One region of the Massilia putida genome, then DNA from elsewhere that is predicted to be linked to it. Evidence: predicted binding sites of a transcription regulator. Region 1 holds the regulator's gene; the other holds the start of a gene.
The links. The regulator sigma-54, encoded in region 1, starts transcription at its own class of promoters, with help from an activator protein. The targets are predictions, from matches to a motif close to TGGCANGNAANCTGCTTT.
Positions count from the first base shown of each region.

Region 2: a site for sigma-54 is predicted at 2,428-2,445, ahead of prpB (methylisocitrate lyase). Genes of this name have one in related genera too.

Region 1 is NZ_CP019038.1:4,519,815-4,524,236, reverse strand. It holds gene BVG12_RS22300 (enoyl-CoA hydratase/isomerase family protein) at 1-1,075, opposite strand, end outside; gene hpf (ribosome hibernation-promoting factor, HPF/YfiA family) at 1,303-1,662, opposite strand; gene BVG12_RS22290 (RNA polymerase factor sigma-54) at 1,733-3,232, opposite strand; gene lptB (LPS export ABC transporter ATP-binding protein) at 3,235-4,029, opposite strand; gene lptA (lipopolysaccharide transport periplasmic protein LptA) at 4,026-4,422, opposite strand, start outside.
Region 2 is NZ_CP019037.1:184,115-188,536, forward strand. It holds gene BVG12_RS35595 (methyl-accepting chemotaxis protein) at 1-723, shown strand, start outside; gene BVG12_RS01225 (diguanylate cyclase domain-containing protein) at 863-2,251, shown strand; gene prpB (methylisocitrate lyase) at 2,488-3,393, shown strand; gene prpC (bifunctional 2-methylcitrate synthase/citrate synthase) at 3,390-4,422, shown strand, end outside.

The DNA of each region.
Region 1 (4,422 bases):
GCAGATCGCGCAGCGGATGCGCGTGCGCCGGCCACACGGGCGCGAAAAACCACGCCACCATCTCCGGCGTGACGTCGGCGAGCAGAGGCGGTTTCCACTGCGGCGTATTGTCCTTGTCGATCACGAGCGCGCGCACGCCTTCCAGCACCTCGCCGTGTTCGAACGTGCGGCGCACGAGCGAGCGTTCCATGCGCAGGCAGTCGGCCACGCCGAGGCTTGCGCCGCGCACGAGCATCTCGCGCGTCACGGACATCATCAGCGGCGAGCGCTGGCGCATCGTGGCCAGCGTCTTGTGCGCGAACGGGCTCGCATCGGTTTCCAGCGATGCCATCACGGCCGCGACGGAGTCCGCGCCGAAGTGGCGGTCGATCGCCTCGCGCTGCGCTGCCAGCTCGCCGGCGTCGGGCGCGAACGGCGCGGCAAACGCGCGGATCGCGCCCGGCAGTTCCGCGCCTGGCGTCGACTCGATCAGCGCGCGCAGCGCGTCCAGTTGGGCGGCCGGTACGAACACGTCGGCCAGGCCGACGTAGATGGCGTCCGCGGCGCCGATGGTCACGCCCGTCACGCCAAGGTAGTGGCCTAGGCGGCCCGGCGCATGCGACAGGAAGTGGCTGCCGCCCACGTCCGGAAACAGGCCGATGTTCACCTCGGGCATGGCGATCTTCGAGCGCTCCGTCACGATGCGCAGGCCGCAATCCGGCCCGCCCTGGGCGATGCCCATGCCGCCGCCCATCACCACGCCATCCATCAGCGCGATATACGGCTTCGGGTAAAAGTGGATCAGGTGGTTGAGCGCGTATTCCTCGGTGAAGAAATCTTCCAGCAGCGGACTGCCCGTCTGCGGCGTGGCTTTGCCGGCCTCATGGAAGAAGCGGATGTCGCCGCCGGCGCACAAGGCTTTCTCGCTCGTGCTGGCGATGACGACGGCGTCGATGCCGGCATGTTCGCGCCAGGCGAGCAGCGTCGCAGTGAGTGCGCGGACCATGTCCAGCGACAGCGAGTTCAGCGCTTTCGGTCGGTCCAGGGTGATGATGCCCGTGCGGTTGGCGATCCGCGTCAGTACGTGTTCGGTCATGTCTCTTCGGCGCGTCGAAAAACCTGCTGCGCGTTGCACTGTCGTTCCGCGATGCTCGCTGTACTCGTCGTACAGCTGCGCTTCTCAAACAACATTGCTGCCGCTCGCGACGGTTTTGCGAGGCTCCTCCTTGTTATTGAAATAATCAGAGATACATTGTAGCGCCCATAAAAACGAAAAGGGCGCCAATGCGCCCTTCGTTCCTCGGTGCTGCGGCTGGCGTGGTATCACGCCGCGACGGCAGCTTCCTCTCCTCCTTCGGACATGCGCTTGATGCACGCGTTGTCATGATCCTTGAGCATTTGCTTGTACTTGACGACCTGACGGTCGAGGCGGTCCATCAGCATGTCGATCGCGGCATATAAATCGTGCGCGGCACTGGCGACATGGACGATCTTGCCCGCGACACGCAGGTTGATCTCCGCTTTCTGGCGTTTTTCTTTCTCGGTGAGATTGTCGATGCAGAGGATGACGTGGGAATCGATCACTTGATCGAAATGGCGGGTGATGCGTTCGAGCTTGTTCTGTACGTATTCTCGGATGGCTGGAGTTACATCGAGATGATGTCCGCTGATTGTGAGATTCATACACACTCCTTTGAAGATGCGTTGCCGTGCGCGCATCAAGCGCAAATGGCAACGTTGTTGCAAGAGTTTGCTACAAGGATTTGCGGAGGCTGACGGGTGGAATCTTCAGCGCCTCACGGTACTTCGCGACCGTGCGCCGCGCGATCACCATTCCCTGTTCCCCTAGCATCTCCGCGATCTTGCTGTCGGATAAGGGATTCTTGGGGTCTTCTGCTCCTGTCAGTTGTACGATGAGGGCCCGTATTGCCGTCGACGATGCTTCGCCTCCCGCTTCGGTGGCAACGTGACTCCCGAAGAAATACTTCAACTCGAACATGCCGTGCGGGGTCAGCATATATTTCTGAGTTGTGACTCGAGAAATTGTGCTCTCGTGTAGACCTAGTGTATCAGCTATCTCACGTAAAACAAGGGGCCGCATCGCGACTGCGCCATGCGAGAAAAAGTTGCGCTGGCGATCCACAATAGCCTGGGCCACGCGCAGGATCGTGTCGAAGCGCTGCCGCATATTCTTGATGAGCCACTTGGCTTCCTGCAACTGTGCACCCAGCTGTGTTTCTGATTTCCCCTGCTTCATCAGCGAGGCGTACAGGCTGTTCACGCGCAGGCGCGGCATCACTTCCGGATTCAGCTGCACGCTCCAGCCGTCCTTGGCGCGGCGCACGATCACGTCGGGCACGACGAAGTCCGACACATCCGAGGCGAACGCCGCGCCCGGATGGGGGTTGCACTGGCGGATGACGGCCTGGGCTTCGCGCAGGTCTTCGTCGTCGCAATCGAGCGCCTTTTTGAGCTTGTTGAATTCACGCTGCGCGAACCACGTCAGGTATTTTTCGACGATGACGAGCGCCATGCGCCGCGTGACGAGCGGCACGCCGGGCATGCGGCGGATCTGCAGGGCCAGGCATTCGGCCGCGCTGCGCGCACCCACGCCGGGCGGGTCCATGCTTTGCACGAGGGCGAGCGCCATGCGCAATTCCTCGAACTCGATCTCCAGTTCGGCCGGCAGGCGCGCGTGGATGTCTTCCAGCGGCTCTTCCAGATAACCGTTGTCGTCCAGCGCATCGACGACGAGTTCCACGAGCGCGCAGTCGCGCGGCGCGCAGCACGTCAGGCGCACCTGCTCCATCAGGTGCTCGCGCAGCGTGACGGGACTCGCTTCCAGTTGCGGGCGGCCGTCTTCATCGTCGCCGCCGCTGCCGCTGCGGCCGTACTCGCCCCAGTCCTCGCCGGCTTCGCTGCCGCCGCCTTCGCCGCTGTCGCCACCCGCTTCGCCGTTCTCGCCATTGCCATGCTCGGCGGGCGCGCCGCCCTCCTCGCCCGAGCCCTGCGCGGCCGGCGCCTCACCGGCCTGCGTCGATGCCGGCGCGCTGTTGATGGCGCCGTCGGCCAGCAGGCGCACCGACCGGTCGAGCGGATCGTCGAGCCGTTCGAGCAAGGGGTTCTCGCTCAAGACCTGCTCGATTTCCTGGTGCAGCTCCAGAGTCGACAGCTGCAACAGCCGGATCGATTGCTGGAGTTGGGGCGTCAGTGCAAGGTGCTGTGAAGTCTTGAGTTGCAGCGTCTGTTTCATGACTACATTCGGAAGTGTTCGCCCAGGTAAACGCGGCGCACCGATTCATTGGCGATGATGTCGTCGGGTCGGCCGGATGCCAGCACCGCCCCCTGGTTGATGATGTAGGCGCGGTCGCAGATGCCGAGCGTCTCGCGCACATTATGGTCCGTGATCAGCACGCCGATGCCGCGCTCCTTCAGGAAGCGCACGATACGTTGGATCTCGATGACGGCAATTGGATCCACGCCGGCGAACGGTTCGTCCAGCAGCACGAAGCGCGGATTGGTCGCGAGGGCGCGCGCGATCTCCACGCGGCGGCGCTCGCCGCCCGACAGCGACAGGGCCGGGCTCTCGCGCAACTTTTCGATCTGCAGCTCGGTCAGCAGCTCGTCGAGGCGTTCGGCGATGCGCGTCTTGGTCAGCGGCTTGCCGTTCTCGCGCTGCAATTCCAGCACGGCGCGGATGTTCTCTTCGACCGTCAGCTTGCGGAACACCGACGCTTCCTGCGGCAGGTACGACAGGCCCAGCAGCGCGCGCCGGTGGATCGGCAGGCGCATGATGTCGGTGCCGTTGATGTCGATGCTGCCGGCGTCCGACGGCACCAGGCCCACGATCATGTAGAACGACGTCGTCTTGCCCGCGCCGTTCGGCCCCAGCAGGCCGACGACTTCGCCGCACGCGACCTGCAGCGACACGTCGCGCACCACGAGGCGCTTGCCGTAGCTCTTCTGCAGGCCCTTGACGACCAGCGTGCTGCCGCCGCATTCGACCGGCGGAACCTCGGTGCGTACGTCCATCGTGCGGGCCTCCGTCATTGCTTGCCCGCCGGTGCCGGGGCGGCCGCCGGGGTCGCCTGCGCCGGCGCACGGTGCGGCTGCAGCGTGATGCTGCCGCGGCCATTGCCCGGCTTGTCGGCGCCGGTGGCGTCGTTGCGGCCGACCAGCACCTCTTTGCGGTTGTCGTAGGAGATGAATTTGCTGTCCATTTCCTGCGTGACCTTCTGGCCCTCGAGCTGGCGGATCATCGCTTTCGAGAACAGCTTGACGAGGTCGTTGCGCTCGTCGTATTCGATGCGCTGGGCGCGGCCTTCGTCCCACAGGTCGGGGCCGCCATCGCGCTTCTGGCGGAAGGTCGCGAGCTTGCCCGGCTCGGCCGTCAGGATGAACGTGTGGTAGCCGTCCGGCGATTCCTTGACCTCGGCGCGGTCC
Region 2 (4,422 bases), on a different replicon from region 1:
ACGGCGCGCGCCATGGAATCCCTGACGGACACCGTGCGTGCCAACGCCGCCAATGCCAGTCAGGCCAATCAGCTGGTGGTATCCGCGACGGGCATCGCCACCCGGGGTGGCGAGGTGGTGGGCAACGTCGTCGCCACCATGGGCGCGATCAACACGTCTGCCAGGAAGATCGTCGACATCATCACCGTGATCGATGGCATTGCCTTCCAGACGAACATCCTGGCATTGAACGCGGCGGTGGAAGCAGCACGCGCGGGCGAACAGGGACGCGGCTTCGCCGTCGTCGCGGGCGAAGTGCGTACGCTGGCCCAGCGCAGCGCCGCCGCCGCCAAGGAAATCAAGGAACTCATCGGCGATTCCGTCGCCAAGGTCAACGCCGGCACCGCGCTCGTCGATGAAGCGGGCGCCACGATGGAACAGATCGTCGCCTCGGTCCGCAAGGTGCACGACATCATGGCCGAGATCAGTGTTGCGGGACAGTGCCAGGCCGAGGGCATCGAACAGATCGGCCGCGCGATCGACGACATGGACCAGATGACGCAACAGAACTCGGCGCTGGTCGAGGAAGCATCGGCGGCCGCGGAATCGCTGACCGAGCAAACTGGCCAGCTATCGTTGGCGCTGGCGCAGTTCAAGCTCGACCATGCAATGCCCCGGTCCAAGCGCCATCATCCCGAACGTATGGCGGTCGCATTCGATAAAGTCGCGGGTAATATTGCATAAAAAATAATTAGTTGGCGTGCATAGCGTTGCCTACAGACTACAAAAATTGTCCTAAAGATCGTATATCCCGCATCCCGACCCTATAATCGGCCCACGATTGTTTCAGTACAGCAGCCGGCTTGTACGAGGGAATGTGGAAATGGAACTTGGACTGTTTGCCCGATCGCGACGCGCGCTGGCGCGGTGGCTGTGGTCCGGCGTGGCTGGTGATACGGGCGCGCCGGAAGTGAATGTGCGCGATGCCGGTTTGCTGGCAATCACCGATAATTTGCCGGCGCTAATCTGCCAGTTCGATCCGCACGGGAATGTCTTGTTCGCCAACGCCGCAATGCGAGCGCGCTTGATTCTCAGCTACGAGGAGTTGCTGGGGCGTCACATATCGACAGCCCTGTCAGCACAGACATATGGAGCGCTGAAAACGCATTTCGACCAGGCGCTCACGGGAGAAGGCTTCACGTTCGAATTCGCGGTCGCGGTCGACGGGATCCAGCGCTACTATGCCTGCAATTTCGTTCCTGAAATCGATCCGCACGGCAAGCTGCTCAGCGTATTCTCGATATGGCAGGATGTGACCGAACGCAGGGCGATCGAGCTGCGCCACGCCGCCGGCGAACAACGCCTGCGCGTGATCACCGATAACCTGCCGGTCCTGATCGCCTACGTGGATCGCGAACTGCATTTCGAGTTCTGCAATGCGACGTTTACCGAATGGACCGGGATGCGCCCGGATGATCTGGTCGGACGCAGCCTGATGGACGTGATCGATGTCACCGATCCCAGCCGTGCCGAGGTCGTCAAGCCGTTCCTGTCGCGTGCGCTGGCCGGGGAACGGGTCGAGTTCGAACTGCAACCGACACCCGGTCGGAACGATCGCTGGCTGCAACTGAACTTCATACCCGAGACCGATGGGACGGGCCAGGTCGCCGGTCTCTATCTTCTCAGTACCGATGTGACCCATCTGAAGCAGGCGCAGCAGGAGCTCGCCAACATGGCGCGCTTCGATGCGCTCACAGGCCTCCCGAACCGCCTCCATCTCGACGAAAAACTGGAAGAGGCTGCACGGCGCAGCAGCCGCAACGGTCGTCCGATGGGCGTCGCTTTCCTGGACATCGATTATTTCAAGCAGATCAACGATACCCTCGGCCACGCAGTGGGCGACCAGGTGCTGCGCGAATTCAGCAGGCGCCTGCTGAGCTGTGTGCGCCAGACCGACGTCGTCGCCCGCCTCGGCGGCGATGAATTCCTGATCGTGCTGGAAGACGTCAGCGACAGCGCCATGCTCGGCATCGTGGGCGCCAAGATTGTCGAAGCGATGAAGCCCCCATTCATGTTGTCCAGTGGCGCGCTGCGGGTCAGTTCGAGCATCGGGTTGGCGTTCGCCGCAGGTGCCCGCATCGTCACGGCCGATCTGCTCGAGTGCGCCGACATCGCGCTCTACCAGGCCAAGCGGGAGGGGCGCGCGACCTACCGGCTCAAACCTTACGACGGCACAGCCTCGTCCAAGGAGCATGGGCACATCCCGGCGTAAATCGCTGTGTGTTTCATGCTGTCGTTTCACGTAGCGCCAGTGTCGCATGTTTCAGTTCGAGTTGCACAGTCTGAAACAAAATATGTTTCATTCCGTGGGCGCGGGATCGGCACCCATAGCTGGCCAGTATGATTAAGTTACTGAATTAAAGGAAAAAACAGTGAATTATTGAACCTTGGCACGGCGTTTGCAGTTGAGCAGTGAATTCAACTCTGAAACCGTGCGAAAGGTAAGCAATGTTCCAATATTCCGCAGGCGCCGCGTTCCGGCAGGCCGTTCAGGAAGAACACCCGTTGCAGGTCATCGGCGCCATCAACGCCAACCACGCGCTGCTGGCCAAGCGGGCCGGCTATCGCGCCATCTATCTGTCCGGCGGCGGTGTCGCGGCCGGGTCGCTGGGCCTGCCGGACCTCGGCATTTCCGGGCTCGAAGACGTGCTGATCGACGTGCGCCGCATCACCGACGTGTGCGACCTGCCGCTGCTCGTCGACATCGACACCGGTTTCGGTTCGTCCGCGTTCAACGTCGCGCGCACCGTCCGTTCGCTGATCAAGGCCGGCGCGGGCGCCTGCCATATCGAGGACCAGGTCGGCGCCAAGCGCTGCGGCCACCGTCCGGGCAAGGAGATCGTCAGCCAGGGAGAAATGGTCGACCGCGTGAAGGCCGCCGTCGACGCGCGCACGGACGACAACTTCGTCATCATGGCGCGCACTGACGCGCTGGCCGTCGAGGGTCTCGATAAAGCCGTCGAGCGCGCGGTCGCGTGCGTGGAGGCGGGCGCCGACATGATCTTCCCGGAAGCTATCACGAGCCTGGAGATGTACGCGCAATTCAAGAAGGCGGTGAAGGTGCCCATCCTTGCCAACATCACGGAATTCGGTTCGACGCCGCTGTTCACCGTGGACGAGCTGCGCGGCGCCGACGTCGACATCGTGCTGTACCCGCTGTCCGCGTTCCGCGCGATGAACAAGGCCGCGGAAAACGTCTACGAGGCCATCCGCCGCGACGGCACGCAGAAGAATGTCGTCGACACCATGCAGACCCGCGCCGAACTGTACGAGCGCATCGATTACCACCGCTACGAACAGAAGCTCGACGCGCTGTTCGCCCAGAACAAATCTACACAGGAGACCAAGAAATGAGTGAAGCACAAGAGGGCGCTACCTTCAAACCGAAGAAATCCGTGGCGCTGTCCGGCGTCGCCGCCGGCAATACCGCGCTGTGCTCGGTGGGCCGCTCCGGCAACGACCTGCACTACCGCGGCTATGACATCCTGGACGTCGCCGGCAACAGCGAGTTCGAGGAAATCGCCTACCTGCTCGTGCACGGCAAGCTGCCGAACGAGGCGGAGCTGCGCGGCTACAAGGCCAGGCTGAAATCGCTGCGCGGCCTGCCGCACGCGGTAAAAGCCGCGCTGGAAGCGCTGCCGGCCGGCGCGCATCCGATGGACGTGATGCGCACGGGTGTGTCGGTGCTGGGCTGCGTGCTGCCGGAAAAAGAGGACCACAACATCGCCGGCGCGCGCGACATCGCCGACCGCCTGATGGCGTCGTTCGGCTCGATGCTGCTGTACTGGTACCACTACAGCCACAACGGCAAGCGCATCGATGTCGAAACGGACGACGATTCGATCGGCGGCCACTTCCTGCACCTGCTGCACGGCACGAAGCCGTCGGAGGAATGGGTGCAAGCGATGCACACGTCGCTGATCCTGTACGCGGAACACGAGTTCAACGCGTCGACCTTTACCGGCCGCGTCATCGCCGGCACCGGGTCCGACATCTATTCGGCGATCACGGGCGCGATCGGCGCGCTGCGCGGTCCGAAGCATGGCGGCGCCAACGAAGCCGCGTTCGAGATCCAGAAGCGCTACGAGAACGCGGACGAGGCGGAAGCGGACATCCGCAGCCGCGTGGCGAACAAGGAAGTCGTCATCGGCTTCGGCCACCCGGTCTACACGATCTCCGACCCGCGCAACGAGGTGATCAAGGAAGTGGCGCGCTCGCTGTCCGACAAGGCTGGCTCGACCAAAATGTTCGACATCGCCGAGCGCCTTGAATCCGTGATGTGGGAAGTCAAGAAGATGTTCCCGAACCTCGACTGGTTCTCGGCCGTCTCGTACCACATGATGGGCGTGCCGACGGCGATGTTCACGCCGCTGTTCGTCATCT